DNA from 2 places in the Sphaerisporangium rhizosphaerae genome. Region 1 is predicted to be linked to the other one. Evidence: predicted binding sites of a transcription regulator. Region 1 holds the regulator's gene; the other holds the start of a gene.

Region 1 (7,628 bases):
TTGGTGGCGAGCCGCCGCCTCGGCGTTCGGCGCCGTCCTGGTGGCCGCCGCCGTGGTGATGTTCGTGCCGGGCCTGAAGGTCCAGATCGGCACCGGCCAGCACATCATCCAGGTGCAGTACGACACCTCACCTCCCGACGAGTCGAGCACGCAACGCCCGCCGAACGGCGTCCACTCGTCGTCGGCGGTCGTCGGCTCGCCGACGTCGCGGCCGGCCGCCTCGCCCAGCGGGACGGCGCCGGCGGTCCCCTCGCCCTCGGTGACGGCGTCGCCGGGCAACGACTGCGCCACCGCCGCGCCCACCGCCGTGGAGCCGGACGCGTCGGACTCGCCGCAGCCCTGTGCGGAGCCCACGGCCACCGAGTCGCAGCCCGACCGGACGACCGAGCCGCGGCCCACGCCGAGCCGCCAGAGCACGACGCCCACGCCCACGCGGACCGCCTCGGCCACCCCCAAGCCGTCTCCGAGGCCGACGGTGGAGCAGCCGACCCCGACCGCCTCCCAGGCCCCCAGCGACCCCCCGGCGCCCACGGCCACCCCCTTGATGACCACCGAGGCCGACAGCAGCACGAACACCTCCCAGGAGTAGCCGCCGTCCCGACCAGGGCACGGCGGCTCCTCCCGGCCCGGCGCCGGTCCAAGGCCGACGCCCTCACGAGCAGGGCTCTTCTGGTGAGCCGGGCTTTCGACGAGCCGGGCTTTCGATGAGCCCGCGCCGCCTGTGGGCGGGTGCTTCTCGCCGGCGGGGGCGGTGTCAGCGGGGGCGGCGTCCGGGAGAGTTCACCAGCGGCCTGAGCGGGTGAGCAGGACGGCCGCGGCGGCGACGCCGGCGGTCGAGGTGCGCAGCACGGTCGGGCCGAGCAGGGCAGGGGCGGCGCCGACCTCCTGGAACCGCTTGATCTCCTCGTCGGTGATGCCGCCCTCGGGGCCGACCACCACCACCATGTCGCCGCTCGCCGGCGGCTCCAGGCGCGACAGCGGCACGACGGCCTCCTCGTGCAGGACGGCCGCCGCGGCGGCGCCGCGCAGCAGTGCCGCCACCTCGGCCGTGCTCGCCTGCTCGGCGACCTCGGGCAGGTGGAACCGCCGGGCCTGCTTGGCGGCCTCGCGGGCCGTGGAGCGCCAGCGCGCCAGCGACTTGGCGGCGCGCTCGCCCTTCCACTGGGTGACGCACCGGGCAGCGGCCCACGGGACGATGACGTCCACGCCCGCCTCGGTCATCATCTCGACCGCCAGCTCGCCCCGATCGCCCTTCGGCAGCCCCTGGACGACGACCAGGCGCGGGTCGGGCGCGGGCACCACGCGGCGGCCGACGACCTCCAGCCGCAGAAAGTCCTTCCCGGCGTCGCGCACGGCGCACTCGGCCACCGCGCCCGCGCCGTCGGTCAGATCAACCCTTTCACCCGCCCTCAGCCGCCGCACGGTGGCGGCGTGCCGCCCCTCGGGGCCGCCGAGGACGATCTCGTCACCGGACAGGTCGTCGGCCAGGAAAACCGGGACGCTCATCGGCCGTTAAAAGCGTCCCGGAGGCGTGAGAAGAAGCCCTGCTGGCCGGGCGCGAACTTGCCCGGCGGGCGCTCTTCGCCACGCAGCTTGGACAGCTCCTTGAGCAGCTCCTCCTGGGCGGCGTCCAGCTTGGTGGGGGTCTCGACGTTCACGTGGATCAGCAGGTCGCCCCTGCCGGTCTCGTTGAGCCGCTGGATGCCCCGCCCGTACAGCGGGATGACCTGACCCGACTGGGTGCCGGGGCGCACGTCCAGCTCTTCGGCCCCGTCGAGCGTCTGCACGGTGAGGATCGTGCCGAGCGCCGCCGCGGTCATCGGGATCTGCACCGTGCAGTGCAGGTCGTCGCCGCGCCGCTCGAACGTGTCGTGCGGGCGCTCGACGATCTCGAGGAACAGGTCGCCGGGCGGGCCGCCGCCGGGGCCGACCTCGCCCTCGCCGGCGAGCTGGATGTGGGTGCCGTCCTCGACGCCGGCCGGGATGCGGACCTTGATCGTGCGCCGGGTGCGCACCCGCCCGTCGCCGGAGCACTCCTGGCACGGGTGGTGGATGACCGAGCCGAACCCGCCGCACTGGGGGCAGGGCCTGGCGGTCATCACCTGGCCGAGGAACGACCGGGTGACCTGGGAGATCTCGCCGCGGCCGTGGCACATGTCGCAGGTGTCGGGATGGGTGCCGGCCGCCGCGCCCGACCCCTGGCACACCTCGCACAGCACGGCGGTGTCCACGACCAGCTCGCGCGTGGTGCCGAACGCCGACTCGGCCAGGTCGAGCTCGACCCGGATGGTGGCGTTGCGCCCGCGCCTGGCCCGCGAACGGGGGCCGCGCGCGCCGCCTCCGCCGCCGAAGAAGGCGTCCATGATGTCGCTGAACGGGAACCCCGCGCCGAAGCCCGCCGCGCCGGGGCCGGCCGCTCCGGCGCCGCCGAAGGGATCGGCGCCGAGATCGAACATCTGGCGCTTGCTCGGGTCCGACAGGACCTCGTACGCCTGATTGATCTCCTTGAAGCGCTCCTGCGTCTCGGGATCGGGGTTGATGTCAGGGTGGAGCTCACGTGCGAGGCGGCGATACGCCTTCTTGATCTCGTCCTGAGTGGCGTCACGGCGCACCCCGAGGATGCCGTAATAGTCGCGGGCCACTTAGGATCCCGCCAGGATCTGGCCGACATAGCGTGCCACTGCGCGCACCGCTCCCATCGTCACCGGGTAGTCCATTCGCGTCGGGCCCAGCACTCCGAGCCGGGCCAGTTCATTGTCGCCCGAACCGTACCCGGCGGCGACGATCGAGGTGCCGTGAAGCCCGGAGTAGGGGTTCTCCGAGCCGATGCGCACGGTCAGGGCGGAGTGGTCGTTCGCCTCGCCGAGCAGGCGCATGAGCACGACCTGCTCCTCCAGCGCCTCGAGCACCTCGCGCAGGCCGACGCTGAAGTCGCCCGCGAGATTCGCCGCGCCGGCGAAGACGATCTTCTCGTCGTGCCGCTCGACCAGGGTCTCCAGCAGGACCGACAGGATCGTCGTCGCCATCGGCCGGTCGCCCTCGGGCAGCCGTTCGGGAAGGTCGGCGACCGTCTCGGCCACCCGGCCGAGCCTGCACCCGTCGAGGCAGGCGTTCAGCAACGCCCGCAGGTGGGCGACCTGGTCGTCGGCCACCACGTCCGGCAGGTCGACGACCCGCTGCTCGACACGGCCGGTGTTGGTGATCACCACGAGCATGATGCGCCGCTCGGCCAGCGGCACCAGCTCGACGTGCCGGACCGTCGAGCGGATGAGCGACGGGTACTGCACCACGGCCACCTGGCGGGTCAGCTGCGCCAGCAGCCGCACGGTGCGGGTCACGACGTCGTCGAGATCGACGGCGCCCGCCAGGAACGTCTCGATCGCACGGCGCTCGGCGGCCGACAGCGGCTTGATCTGGGACAGCCGGTCGACGAACAACCGGTAGCCCTTGTCGGTGGGGACCCGCCCCGCGCTGGTGTGGGGTTGTGTGATGTAGCCCTGCTCCTCGAGCACGGCCATGTCGTTGCGCACGGTGGCGGGCGAGACCCCCAGATTGTGACGCTCCGCCAATGCCTTCGACCCGACCGGCTCGTTGGTGGACACGAAATCCTCGACAACGGCGCGCAGAACGGCCAGCTTGCGTTCATCGAGCAACGTGCTCACCTCCCTGCCTCGCGTTCGTGCCTGCGTAAACGCCTGGTCTGGCACTCAGTGTTCCCGAGTGCCAAGTGTACGGCCACGGGCCTCAGGGTGCGATAACTCAGACCGCACCACCCTCCCCACTCTCCCGCGAATCGGCCCCACTCCGCCCATCCGCCGACTTCTTTCCACCACCGGACGAATGGAGCACGTGCCCGGGCGGCCGGATGCCCGGGCGGTGACAAGTGGGTTGCTATTCGCCGGCAAGTCATCTGATCCAGACTCGGTTCATGAGCGAGAACGATCCCCGCCTGACCGACGCGACGAGGCGACCGCCGCGTCCGGACTCTTCGGGTCCGCAGGTCACGCCTCCCCCGCCGCAGAGCGCTCCGCCCGGCTCGGGCCCCGGCCCGCACGGCCCCGCCTCCGGCGGCCCGCCGTACGGCGCTCCCGCCGGGCCCTCACCCTACGGCGCGCCCGCCGGCTCATCGCCCCACGGCGCGCCCGCCGGCGGGCCGTACGGCGTCCCAGGCGGCCCCTCGCACGGCGGTCCTTCGCACGGCGGGCCCTCCCATGGCGGGCCTCCCTACGGCGGGACGTCCTATGGCGGGCCTTCGCCTTCGTACGGGGGCCCCTCCTATGGCGGGCCCGCGTCCGAGGCGGCGCACCCGCTCTACGCCTCCCCCGCGCCCGCCGCGCCCGGACCGGTGCGGCCGCGGGTGCTGTGGATCGTGCTCGCCTGGCTCGTCGCGGTGATCTGCGGCGTCGTGGGCATCGTGGGTTTCGCCGGCGGCCTGTTCAAGACCATCACCGACGCGGCGCCCACGCAGACCTTCCAGAGCGGCGGCAGCGTGTCGGTCCCCATGGACCCCGCGGACAAGCCCATCCTGTACGCCTCCGCGTCCGGGCCCACCGACATCAACTGCCTCGCCGTGGACGGCGCCGGCAAGAAGGTCGATCTCACCTCGCCCAAGGCGTCCCAGACGGTGTCCGCCGACGGCCGGGTGTGGGAGGCCGTGTTCGACATCGGCGTGCCCGCCGCGGGCACCTACAAGGTGAGCTGCCAGGCCGAGGCCGGCAAGCAGGTGCTGTTCGGGGTCGGCAAGTCGCTGACCGCCGACACCGGCGCCCTCGCCGGAGGCGTGGCCTCGCTGTTCCTGATCCCGCTGGCCGGGTTCCTGCTCGCGGTCGTCACCACGATCGTCGTCCTGGTGCGGCGCGGCCGGAACCGCAAGCGGCGGGCGGCGGCCGCAGCCCCCTACGGCGGCGCGTGGCCGCAGGGCGCACCGCCACAGGCATGATCTTTGCTAGCGTGCCCAGGTATGCGGGACTACGGACGGGACGTGCTGGCCGGAGACTGGCGGAGGCCGCTGCGCGGCAAGATCCCCAAGGTCCCGGCCGAGCTCGACCTCGTGGTGGAGGACGCCGAGGGGGGCTTCTGCGGCGCCGTGGTGGCCTGTGACAAGGAGGCCGTCACCCTGGAGGACCGCTTCGGGCGGCGGCGGGTGTTCCCGCTGGCGCCCGCCGCGTTCCTGCTGGAGGGCAGGCCGGTGACGCTGGTGCGCCCGGCGCCGGAGGCCGCGTCCACGGGGCCCGGCCGCAGCGCGTCCGGGTCGATCGCCGTCGAGGGGCTGCGGGCGCGTGTCGCCCGCGAGAGCCGCATCTACGTCGAAGGCGTGCACGACGCGTCCCTCGTGGAGAAGATCTGGGGCCACGACCTGCGGGTGGAGGGCGTCGTCGTCGAGTACCTCGAGGGCGTGGACGACCTGCCCGCCATCGTGGCCGAGTTCGAGCCCGGCCCGGGACGGCGCCTCGGCGTGCTGGTCGACCATCTGGTCCCCGGGTCCAAGGAGAGCCGCATCGCCGCCCAGGTCTCCTCTCCGCACGTGCTCGTCGTCGGGCACCCCTTCGTGGACATCTGGGCCGCCGTCAAGCCGTCCGCCGTCGGCATCCGCGCCTGGCCGGAGGTCCCGCGCGGGATCCCGTGGAAGGAAGGCGTGATCGAGGCCCTGGGCTGGCGGCTGGAACCGGCGGAGGCCTGGCGCCGCATTCTCGGCGCTGTCCGGACTTACACTGACCTCGAGCCGGAGCTTCTGGGCCGGGTAGAGGAGCTGATCGACTTCGTGTCGACCGAGGAGACGCCATGAGCCACCCTCCGAACGACCCCGAGACCAACGCCCCTCACCCCCGCTCCGATCCCCCCACCACACCGGCCGACCCCCTCGACTCCGAACTCCCCACCACCCCGGCCCCCCACCCGGACCCCGAGCCGCCCACCGTCCGGCACGCCGATGCCCCGTCGGACGCCGACGCGCCCCGGCAACCCGGCTTCGAGCCCCCCGCCGACCAGGCCGGCGAGGTGTCCTCCACCGCCCCACCGGCCAAGGACCGCGAGTCCGAAGCTCCCGGCGCCCCCGCCGAAGCCCCCACCTTCGAACCGCCCGCCACGCCCGTCCAGGAGTCTGGAATCGTGTCCTCCGCCACGCCGGCCGACCGCCCTCGCGACGAGCCCGCCGGGTACGGCGCGGAGCACCGGGACGCCGGCGCCGCCGAGCACGGGTACGCGCCACCCCCGCCCTACCAGGCGCCGGCATACGAGCAATCCGGTTACGAGCAACACGGCTACGGACAGTCCGGTTACGGACAGCCTGGTTACGGGCAGGCCGGCTACGGACAGCCCGGCTACGGACAGCCGGGGTACGGGCCGGCGGGGTACCCGGGCGGGCCGCACGTCCCTGGCAGGTTCGGGCCGCGCCCGGGGTCGGACGACACGACCCTGGCGATGCTCGCCCACCTGCTCGGCCTGCTGACCTCCTTCCTCGGCCCGCTCATTCTGTACCTGGTCAAGAAGGATGAGTCGCCCTACGTCCGCGACCAGGCGGCCGAGGCGCTGAACTTCCAGATCACGCTCTTCATCGCCTACGCGGTCTCCGCCGTCCTGGTTCTGGTGATCATCGGAATACTGCTGATGATCGTCGTCGGCATCGGCTCGCTGATCTTGATGATCATGGCGGCGGTGGCGGCCAACCGCGGCGAGAACTACCGTTACCCCGTCAACATCCGCTTCATCAGCTGACTCCTACCGAACCGCTGATCGCCCGCTGGGCCCCGAGTCGCCCTTCAGTGCACATGCCTGCCCCTCGCCGGTCAGGTGAGGTCTCGGATGAGGGCGTCGGCCAGCAGGCGGCCCTTGAGGGTGAGCACGGCTCGGCCGCGGGTGAAGGGCCCGGGTTGCAGCAGGCCGTCCGCCAGGGCGCGGGCGACGGCCGGGCGGGCGGGCGGCGCGATCTCGGCGAGGGGGAAGCCGGAGTCGAGGCGCAGTTCGAGCATCAGCCGCTCGACCTTCTGGTCGTCCTGTGACAGCACCTCGCGCGCGTGACCCGGCGATGCGCCCGCCGCCAGCCGGGAGGCGTAGGCCGCCGGGTGTTTGACGTTCCACCAGCGCGTGCCGCCCACGTGACCATGCGCGCCGGGACCCACACCCCACCAGTCGCCGCCGGTCCAGTAGAGGAGGTTGTGGCGGCAGCGCGCCTGCTCGGAAGCGGCCCAGTTGGACACCTCGTACCACGAGAAGCCGGCCTGCGACAGCATCTCGTCGGCGATGACGTAACGGTCGGCGGCCACGTCGTCATCGGGCATGGGCAGTTCGCCCCTGCGGATGCGCGCGGCCAGGCGGGTGCCGTCCTCGACGATCAGCGAGTACGCCGAGACGTGGTCGGGCCGCGCCTCGATGGCCGCGGCCAGGGACGCGCGCCAGTCGTCGTCGCTCTCGCCCGGCGTGCTGTAGATGAGGTCGAGGTTGACGTGCGCGAACCCGGCGTCGCGGGCCTCGCGCACGGCCTGGGCCGGGCGGCCGGGGGTGTGCCGCCGGTCCAGGACGGTGAGCACGTGCTCGGCCGCGCTCTGCATGCCGAAGCTGACGCGGGTGAACCCGCCGGCGCGCAGCCGCTCGAGGGAGGCGGGATCGACCGACTCGGGGTTGGCCTCGGT
Region 2 (7,628 bases), on a different contig from region 1:
CTCGCTGGGGCACCCCGTCAGGGACGGGAGCGAGGCGGGGATCACCGTGGAGGACAAGGGCAGGGCGATCGCCGTCCACACCCGCAGGGCCGCCGACCCCGAGGGCAGCCTGCGCGCGCTGCGCGACCCGCTGGCCAAGCTCGCCGCCGAGACCGGCATGCTGGTCGAGCCGGGGCGGCTGGTGCTCGAGCTGCGGCCCGCCGGGATGGACAAGGGGCACGCCCTCGGGGCGTTCCTCGCCGAGCGCGGCGCCCGGTCGGTGCTGTTCGCCGGGGACGATCTCGGCGACCTCGCCGCGTTCGAGGCCGTCCGCCTGTCGGGCCTGCCCGGCGTGACGGTGTGCAGCGCCTCCGCCGAGGTCACCGCGCTCGCCGAACGCGCCGACCTGGTCGTGGAGGGCCCGGCGGGCGTCGCGGCCCTGTTGTCGGCTCTCTCCGACGCCCTGACCCGCCACTGAGACCGGTAGGCGGCGAAGCACTCGAACGGCTCGGAAATCGTGTCAGCGCGCGATCGACCGCCTCCGGCCGCGCCGGACGGCCGCGTCGAACGGCCGGCTGCGATCAGCGGTCGAGGGCGGCGAGCTGGTCGGCGAACCACTGGCGCGGGGGCAGGGCCGTGGCCGCCGCGCGCAGGCGGGCGCCGCGCTTGGCGCGCTCCTCCTCGGGGAGCATCAGCGCCTCGTACAGGGCGCCGGCCGTGCCCGAGACGTCGTAGGGGTTCACCATGAGCGCGTCCCGGCCCAGCTCGGCGGCGGCCCCGGCCTCCCTGGACAGCACCAGCGCGCAGTTGGGCGCGAGGATGGGGCCCTCCTTGGCGACGAGGTTCATGCCGTCGCGGATGGGGTTCACCAGCAGCACGTCGGCCAGGCGATAGGCGGCGAGCGAGCGGGCGTAGTCGTCGTCCACGTTGAGGATCAGCGGGTCCCAGTCCTCGCCGGCGAACTCGTCCTCGATCTGCTTGGCGCACCGCTGCACCGCCGCGGTGTACTCGCGGTATTCGGGCAGGTCGTGCCGGGAGGGGTAGGCGAAGGCCAGGTGCACGACCTTGCCGTGCCACTCGGGATGGTCGGCGAGGAACTGCCGGTAGGCCGACAGCCCCCGGACGATGTTCTTGGACAGCTCGGTGCGGTCGATGCGCACGATGAGCTTGCGGTCGCCCACCCGCTCGCGCAGGGCCAGCATGTGCGACTCGACGTCCGGCTCCAGGGCCCGCGCCCACAGCGCGTCACCGTCGACCCCGAGAGGGTGCACGCCGATGCGGGTCGTGCGTCCCTCGTAGGTGATCGTGCGCTGGACGCGGTCGACCTGGGCGCCGAGCAGGGTCTCGCAGCAGTCCATGAACGCCGACGCCCAGCGCGCGGTCAGGAAGCCGGCCTGGTCGGCGCCGAGGATGCCGGTCAGCAGCTCGGCCGCGATGTCGTCGGGCAGCAGCGAGAAGTACTCCGGCGGCGCCCACGGGGTGTGCGAGAAGTGGGAGATGCGCAGGTCGGGGCGCTCCACCCGCAGCATCGCCGGAGCGAGCGTCAGGTGGTAGTCCTGGATCATCGCGCGGGCGCCGTGCGCGGCCTCCTCGGCCAGCGCCAGCGCGAACGCGGCGTTGTAGTCCTGGTAGGACTCCCACTCCCGGCGGAAGCGCATGTCGAACTGCGGCGAGTTGGGCGTGTCGTACAGCAGGTGGTTGACGAACCACAACGTGGAGTTGGCCACCGCGTTGTAGGCCCGGTGGAACGTCGCGGGCGGTATGTCCAGCATGCGCACCGGGCCGGTGTCGTAGCCGGCCTGGTCCAGGCGCCCGCCCGACGCCAGCCGCACGGCGCTGCGGTCGCCGTCGGACAGCGCGGCGCACACCCACAGCACCTCGGCGTCCTTGGCCACCTCGGACAGGCCGGAGACCATGCCGCCCCCACCGCGGCGCATCGTCAGCGTGCCGTCATCGGCGAGCGTGAACGACACGGGCCCCCTGTTGGAGGCCAGCAGAACTGTGTTCATCCGCCCATCACCACTCCTCGTCCGCCCTGCGGCGGTCGTCCCTCGCCGGTTCATCTCCGCTGTGACGCGCACCTGGCCGCAGATTAATTGAATTTAACGCTCCCAATAAGATGGGTTGGCGGTCAGGTCAGGGCTGGCCGCAGGCGGTCGAGAGGAGCTCGGGGCATGGCGCTTGACGAGACGACCGAGGATCTGGCCCGCGCGGCCGCCGCGGGCGACCACCGTTCGCTGGGCGAGCTCCTGCGCCGCATCGAGGCCGACGTGCTGCGCCACTGCTCGCGGCTGCTGCCGTACCACCAGGACGCCGAGGAGGCCTGCCAGGACACCCTGCTGGCCGTGGCGCGCAACATCGGGCGGTTCGAGGGGCGGGCCCGCTTCTCCACCTGGCTGCACATCGTGACGACCAACTGCGCCCGCACGACCTACCGCACCCTCAAGCGCCGTGCGGCCGAGCAGACGGCCGATGAACTGCCCGAGCTGCGGGCCGACCCGCGCAGGGTCAGCGTCATCGCCGGGTCGCGGCTCGACCTGCTCGACGCGATGGAGTCCCTGGAGGCCGACAAGCCCGAGCTGGCCCAGGCCCTGGTGCTGCGCGACATCTGCCAGCTCGACTACAACGAGGTCGCCGAGCAGCTCGGCATCCCGCTGGGCACGGCCAAGTCGCGCATCCACCAGGCGCGCAAGTACGTCCAGGCGGCGCTCGGCGACGCCTACGGCCGGCCCTTCGCCTAGCGGGCCGCAACGCGCTCCCTTCCCGCCTGCTCTGTTCCGGGACGGAGCTTCTCGCGACGCTTCTCGCAACGTGCTCACCTGCGGCTTCGGTTTCTCCTATCGTGCTCTCACGTCTCGGAGAATGAGACGGACGGCCGTCCGCGCCGGTGGGCGAGGTACAGTTCTTAAGGCCTGCTTGTGATACAAGCGGGATCACAACTTCATATTGCTCATCCAGAGGGGTGGAGGGACCGGCCCTGCGAAGCCCCGGCAACCCTCCCGGCTGTGGTCATCCGCGTCTGCCGAACGACGCGGCACTCAAAGACCAGTGAGACCGGCCGGGACAGGTGCCAATTCCGGCCTGTGACCAAGGTGGTCCGGGCGAAGATGAGGGAAAGGCCTCGCTTCATGGCGCTCGCAACAGCTGAGACAACGACCACGCTCGACTTCGGCCCCGCCGTCGCTCTTTCGTGCCGCGAATGCGGCACCAGGTTCGACCTGGGACCGATCTTCGCCTGTGCCGAGTGTTTCGGGCCACTCGAAGTGGCCTACACCTGGAGCTCTCCCGGCGAGACCGGGACGGCGGTGACCCGTGAGCAGATCGCCTCGGGTCCGAGCAACATCTGGCGCTACCGCGGGCTGCTGCCGGTGCCCGCCGACGTCGCCTCCCGGCCCAACCTGGCCCCCGGCTGGACCAAGCTGGTCAAGGCCGACAATCTGGCTCGCGAACTGGGCCTGCGCAGCCTGCATGTCAAGGACGACTCCGGCAATCCGACCCACTCGTTCAAGGACCGGGTCGTCGCCATCGCGCTGGAGGCCGCGCGCAACTTCGGCTTCCACACCTTGTCGTGCTCCTCCACGGGCAACCTCGCGGGCGCGGTGACGGCCGCGGCGGCGCGCGCGGGGCTGGACGCCTGCGTGTTCATCCCGTCCGACCTCGAAGAGGCCAAGATCGTCATGGCCTCGGTGTACGGCGGCCGGCTGGTGGGCATCGAGGGCACCTACGACGACGTCAACCGGTTCTGCTCCGAGCTCATCGGCGACCCGCTGGGCGACAAGTGGGGCTTCGTCAACGTGAACCTCCGGCCGTACTACGCCGAGGGGTCCAGGACGCTGGCCTTCGAGATCGCCGAGCAGCTCGGCTGGCGCCTGCCCGAGCAGATCGTCATCCCGGTGGCCTCCGGCTCCCAGCTCACCAAGATCGACAAGGGGTTCCGGGAGTTGATCAAGCTCGGCCTGGTCGAGGACCGCCCCTACAAGGTCTTCGGCGCACAGGCCGAGGGCTGTTCGCCGGTGTCGGCGGCCTTCAAGGCGGGCCACGACATCGTGCGTCCCGTCAAGCCCGACACCATCGCCAAGTCGCTCGCCATCGGCAACCCGGCCGACGGCCCGTACGTGCTCGACATCGCCCGTCGTAGCGGCGGCGCGGTGGAGGACGTCACCGACGCCGAGGTGGTGGACGCCATCCGGCTGCTGGCGCGCACCGAGGGCATCTTCGCCGAGACCGCCGGCGGCGTGACCGTCGGCGTGCTGCGCAAACTCGTCTCCAACGGCCTGCTCGACCCCGAGGCCGAGACGGTGGTGCTCAACACCGGGGACGGCCTCAAGACGCTCGACGCGGTCTCCGCCGAGGCGAGGCCCACCGCGGTCATCCGTCCTTCGCTCGACGCATTTCGTACGGCTGTCGCCGACCACTCCTGAAAGGGCCTGATAAATGAGCGTTTCTGTGCGGATTCCGACGATTCTTCGCACCTACACCGACGGCGCGTCGGAGGTGAGCAGTGACGGGGCGACCCTGCGCGAGGTGCTCCAGAAGCTCGACGCCGACTTCCCGGGAATCGGGGCCCGTATTCTGGACGAAACGGGCAAGATCCGCCGTTTTGTCAACGTGTATGTCGGAGAAGAGGACGTCCGATTCGTCGACGGTCTCGACACCGCAACCCCCGAAGGAACCAACATCTCGGTGATCCCCGCCGTCGCCGGGGGCTGACCTCCGCGCCCTTCTGGCCTTTGTGAGGCGTGCTCAAGTCTCACCGGCCCCATCGGTCACATCACGCCCATGCGTCCTAGCTGGACGCATGGGCGTCGCCATGTCCGCAAGGGGGGCCCGGTAGCGGGACGACTATCATAATAGAAGTGATTACCGGGTCCTCCGTTAGTGTAATTGTCAACTAACTAAACGCGAGCGGGAAATAGCCGAGTGCCGCTGAGAGCGAACGTCAAGTAGTAGTTTCCCGATTGACTCTGTTGCTTCAACCCTTGCCACAGGTATGGTCGAGAACGATCGACGTAGCCGAGGAGTTCGCATGCGTCTCGGCTCCGAAGGTCACGGACCTCGCGGAGGAGTGGGCGGGGTCCGGAGCCCAGCAAGAGGAGTCGGAAAGTGGCGCAGGGCACCGTCAAATGGTTTAACGCGGACAAGGGCTACGGCTTCATCGCGGTAGACGGTGGTAAGGACGTGTTTGTCCACTACTCAGCGATCCTGTCCGAGGGATACCGGTCCCTAGAGCAGGGTCAGCGGGTGGAGTTCGAGATCACGCAGGGGCAGAAGGGCCCGCAGGCGGAGTCCGTTCGCACTGTGTGACGTGGCCGGCGTCGCCCGGCCAGACGAAGATCCACTAGTCTCTCCCCGTCAGTAGCTGGAAGGTTCGGTCTGTCATGCACCAAGACGGGCCGGGCCTTCCTTCATGTCAGCCTGCGGGGCTGTACCGCCTACCCTGTGGGGGCGGGCCCAATATTCGGCATACGGTCGGAGAAATCCTTGTGCCGCCCAGGTCATAGGGGTTGTCGCTTGCACTCGACCGGGTAGAGTGCTAAACAGTTCGTTGGCACTCTCCTGTCGAGAGTGACAAACCTGGATCGAGGCGATGGGGCCTGGCGATCCACGGCGACAGGTGCCGTGGAGGCGCGGGTTTCATGCCGTCGCGGGCGTCGGCTCGATCCGCTGCAAGCCACCCTGTATCTGGGAGGTCTAGCCGTATGGCAGCCAAGATGATCGCGTTTAACGAGGACGCCCGGCGCGGTCTCGAGCGCGGTATGAACCAGCTCGCCGATGCCGTCAAGGTGACCTTGGGTCCCAAGGGCCGCAACGTCGTGCTGGAGAAGAAGTGGGGCGCTCCCACCATCACCAACGACGGTGTCTCCATCGCCAAGGAGATCGAGCTCGAGGACCCGTGGGAGAAGATCGGGGCCGAGCTCGTCAAGGAGGTCGCGAAGAAGACCGACGACGTCGCGGGTGACGGCACCACCACCGCCACCGTGCTCGCCCAGGCGCTGGTACGCGAGGGCCTGCGCAACGTCGCCGCCGGCGCCAACCCGATGTCCCTGAAGAAGGGCATCGAGGCCGCCGTCGAGCGCGTCAGCGAGGAGCTCTCCAAGATCGCCAAGGATGTGGAGACCAAGGAGCAGATCGCCTCCACCGCCTCCATCTCCGCCGGCGACACCCAGATCGGCGAGATGATCGCCGAGGCCATGGACAAGGTCGGCAAAGAAGGCGTCATCACCGTCGAGGAGAGCAACGCCTTCGGCCTGGAGCTCGAGCTCACCGAGGGCATGCGCTTCGACAAGGGCTACATCTCCGGTTACTTCGTGACCGACCCGGAGCGCATGGAGGCGGTCCTCGACGACCCCTACCTCCTGATCGTCAACTCCAAGGTGTCGGCCAACAAGGACCTCCTCCCGCTGCTCGACAAGGTCGTGCAGGCCGGCAAGCCGCTGGTGATCATCGCTGAGGACGTCGAGGGCGAGGCCCTGGCCACCCTGGTCGTCAACAAGATCCGCGGCCTGTTCAAGTCCGTGGCCGTCAAGGCCCCCGGCTTCGGCGACCGCCGCAAGGCCATGCTCGGCGACATCGCCATCCTCACCGGTGGCCAGCCGATCAGCGAGGACGTGGGCCTCAAGCTCGAGACCGCCACCCTCGACCTGCTCGGCCGCGCGCGCCAGGTCATCATCACCAAGGACGAGACCACCATCGTCGACGGTGCGGGCGATCCCGAGCAGATCGCCGGCCGGGTCAACCAGATCCGCGCCGAGATCGAGAACACCGACTCCGACTACGACCGCGAGAAGCTCCAGGAGCGTCTGGCCAAGCTGGCCGGCGGCGTCGCCGTCATCAAGGCCGGCGCGGCGACCGAGGTCGAGCTCAAGGAGCGCAAGCACCGCATCGAGGACGCCGTGCGCAACGCCAAGGCGGCCGTCGAGGAGGGCATCGTGCCCGGCGGTGGCGTGGCCCTGCTCCAGGCGGGCGCCAAGGCCTTCGACAAGCTCGAGCTGTTCAACGACGAGGCCACCGGTGCCGCGATCGTCCGCAAGGCGCTCGAGGAGCCGCTGAAGCAGATCGCCGTCAACGCCGGCCTTGAGGGCGGCGTCGTGGTCGAGCGTGTGCGCAACCTCGAGACGGGCGTCGGCCTCAACGCCGCGACCGGCGAGTACGTCAACATGCTCGAGTCCGGCATCATCGACCCGGCCAAGGTCACCCGTTCGGCGCTGCAGAACGCCGCCTCCATCGCGGCGCTCTTCCTCACCACCGAGGCCGTCATCGCCGAGAAGCCCGAGAAGACCCCTGCCGCTCCCGCCATGCCCGGCGGCGGCGACATGGACTTCTGAGCCTCCGGCTCACGCCACATCGAAAGGGCCGCTCCCGGATTCGTCCGGGGGCGGCCCTTTCGGCGTCCGCGCGGGCTCGTCCTTGCGGCGCGGGCTCCCCTCAGAAGCCGGGGCAGGCCCGCTCGACGGCGTCGAACGCCCGCTCCAGCAGGGCCAGGTGGTCGGGCATGACCTCGGCCGCGCGCTCCCCGGCCATCATCCGCCGCGCGCTCGCGACGTACACCGTGCGGTAGGCGGCCAGGAAGAGCGCGGCGGCCAGCTCGGCATCGACGTCCCATGAGTCGGCGCCGCCACCGATGTCCCCTGAGCCGGCGCCGCCGTGGA

Evidence for each region. Region 1 encodes HrcA, which represses chaperone genes, less so after heat shock. Its sites were predicted from a motif close to TTGGCACTCTCNNNNNGAGAGTGCCAA; they were not measured.
Region 2: groL (chaperonin GroEL) is a predicted target of HrcA. The motif match lies at 5,525-5,551, and genes of this name have one in related genera.

What each region holds. Positions count from the first base shown of each region.
Region 1 is NZ_JBHTCG010000001.1:348,050-355,677, forward strand. It holds gene ACFQSB_RS01470 (hypothetical protein) at 1-589, shown strand, start outside; gene ACFQSB_RS01475 (16S rRNA (uracil(1498)-N(3))-methyltransferase) at 781-1,506, opposite strand; gene dnaJ (molecular chaperone DnaJ) at 1,503-2,642, opposite strand; gene hrcA (heat-inducible transcriptional repressor HrcA) at 2,643-3,653, opposite strand; gene ACFQSB_RS01490 (hypothetical protein) at 3,929-4,939, shown strand; gene ACFQSB_RS01495 (DUF3097 domain-containing protein) at 4,961-5,785, shown strand; gene ACFQSB_RS01500 (DUF4870 domain-containing protein) at 5,782-6,714, shown strand; gene hemW (radical SAM family heme chaperone HemW) at 6,786-7,628, opposite strand, start outside.
Region 2 is NZ_JBHTCG010000056.1:22,333-29,960, reverse strand. It holds gene otsB (trehalose-phosphatase) at 1-457, shown strand, start outside; gene ACFQSB_RS38985 (alpha,alpha-trehalose-phosphate synthase (UDP-forming)) at 561-1,988, opposite strand; gene ACFQSB_RS38980 (RNA polymerase sigma factor) at 2,154-2,720, shown strand; SAM riboswitch class I at 2,927-3,093, shown strand; gene thrC (threonine synthase) at 3,108-4,400, shown strand; gene ACFQSB_RS38970 (MoaD/ThiS family protein) at 4,414-4,689, shown strand; gene ACFQSB_RS38965 (cold-shock protein) at 5,083-5,283, shown strand; gene groL (chaperonin GroEL) at 5,679-7,304, shown strand; gene ACFQSB_RS38955 (TetR/AcrR family transcriptional regulator) at 7,405-7,628, opposite strand, start outside.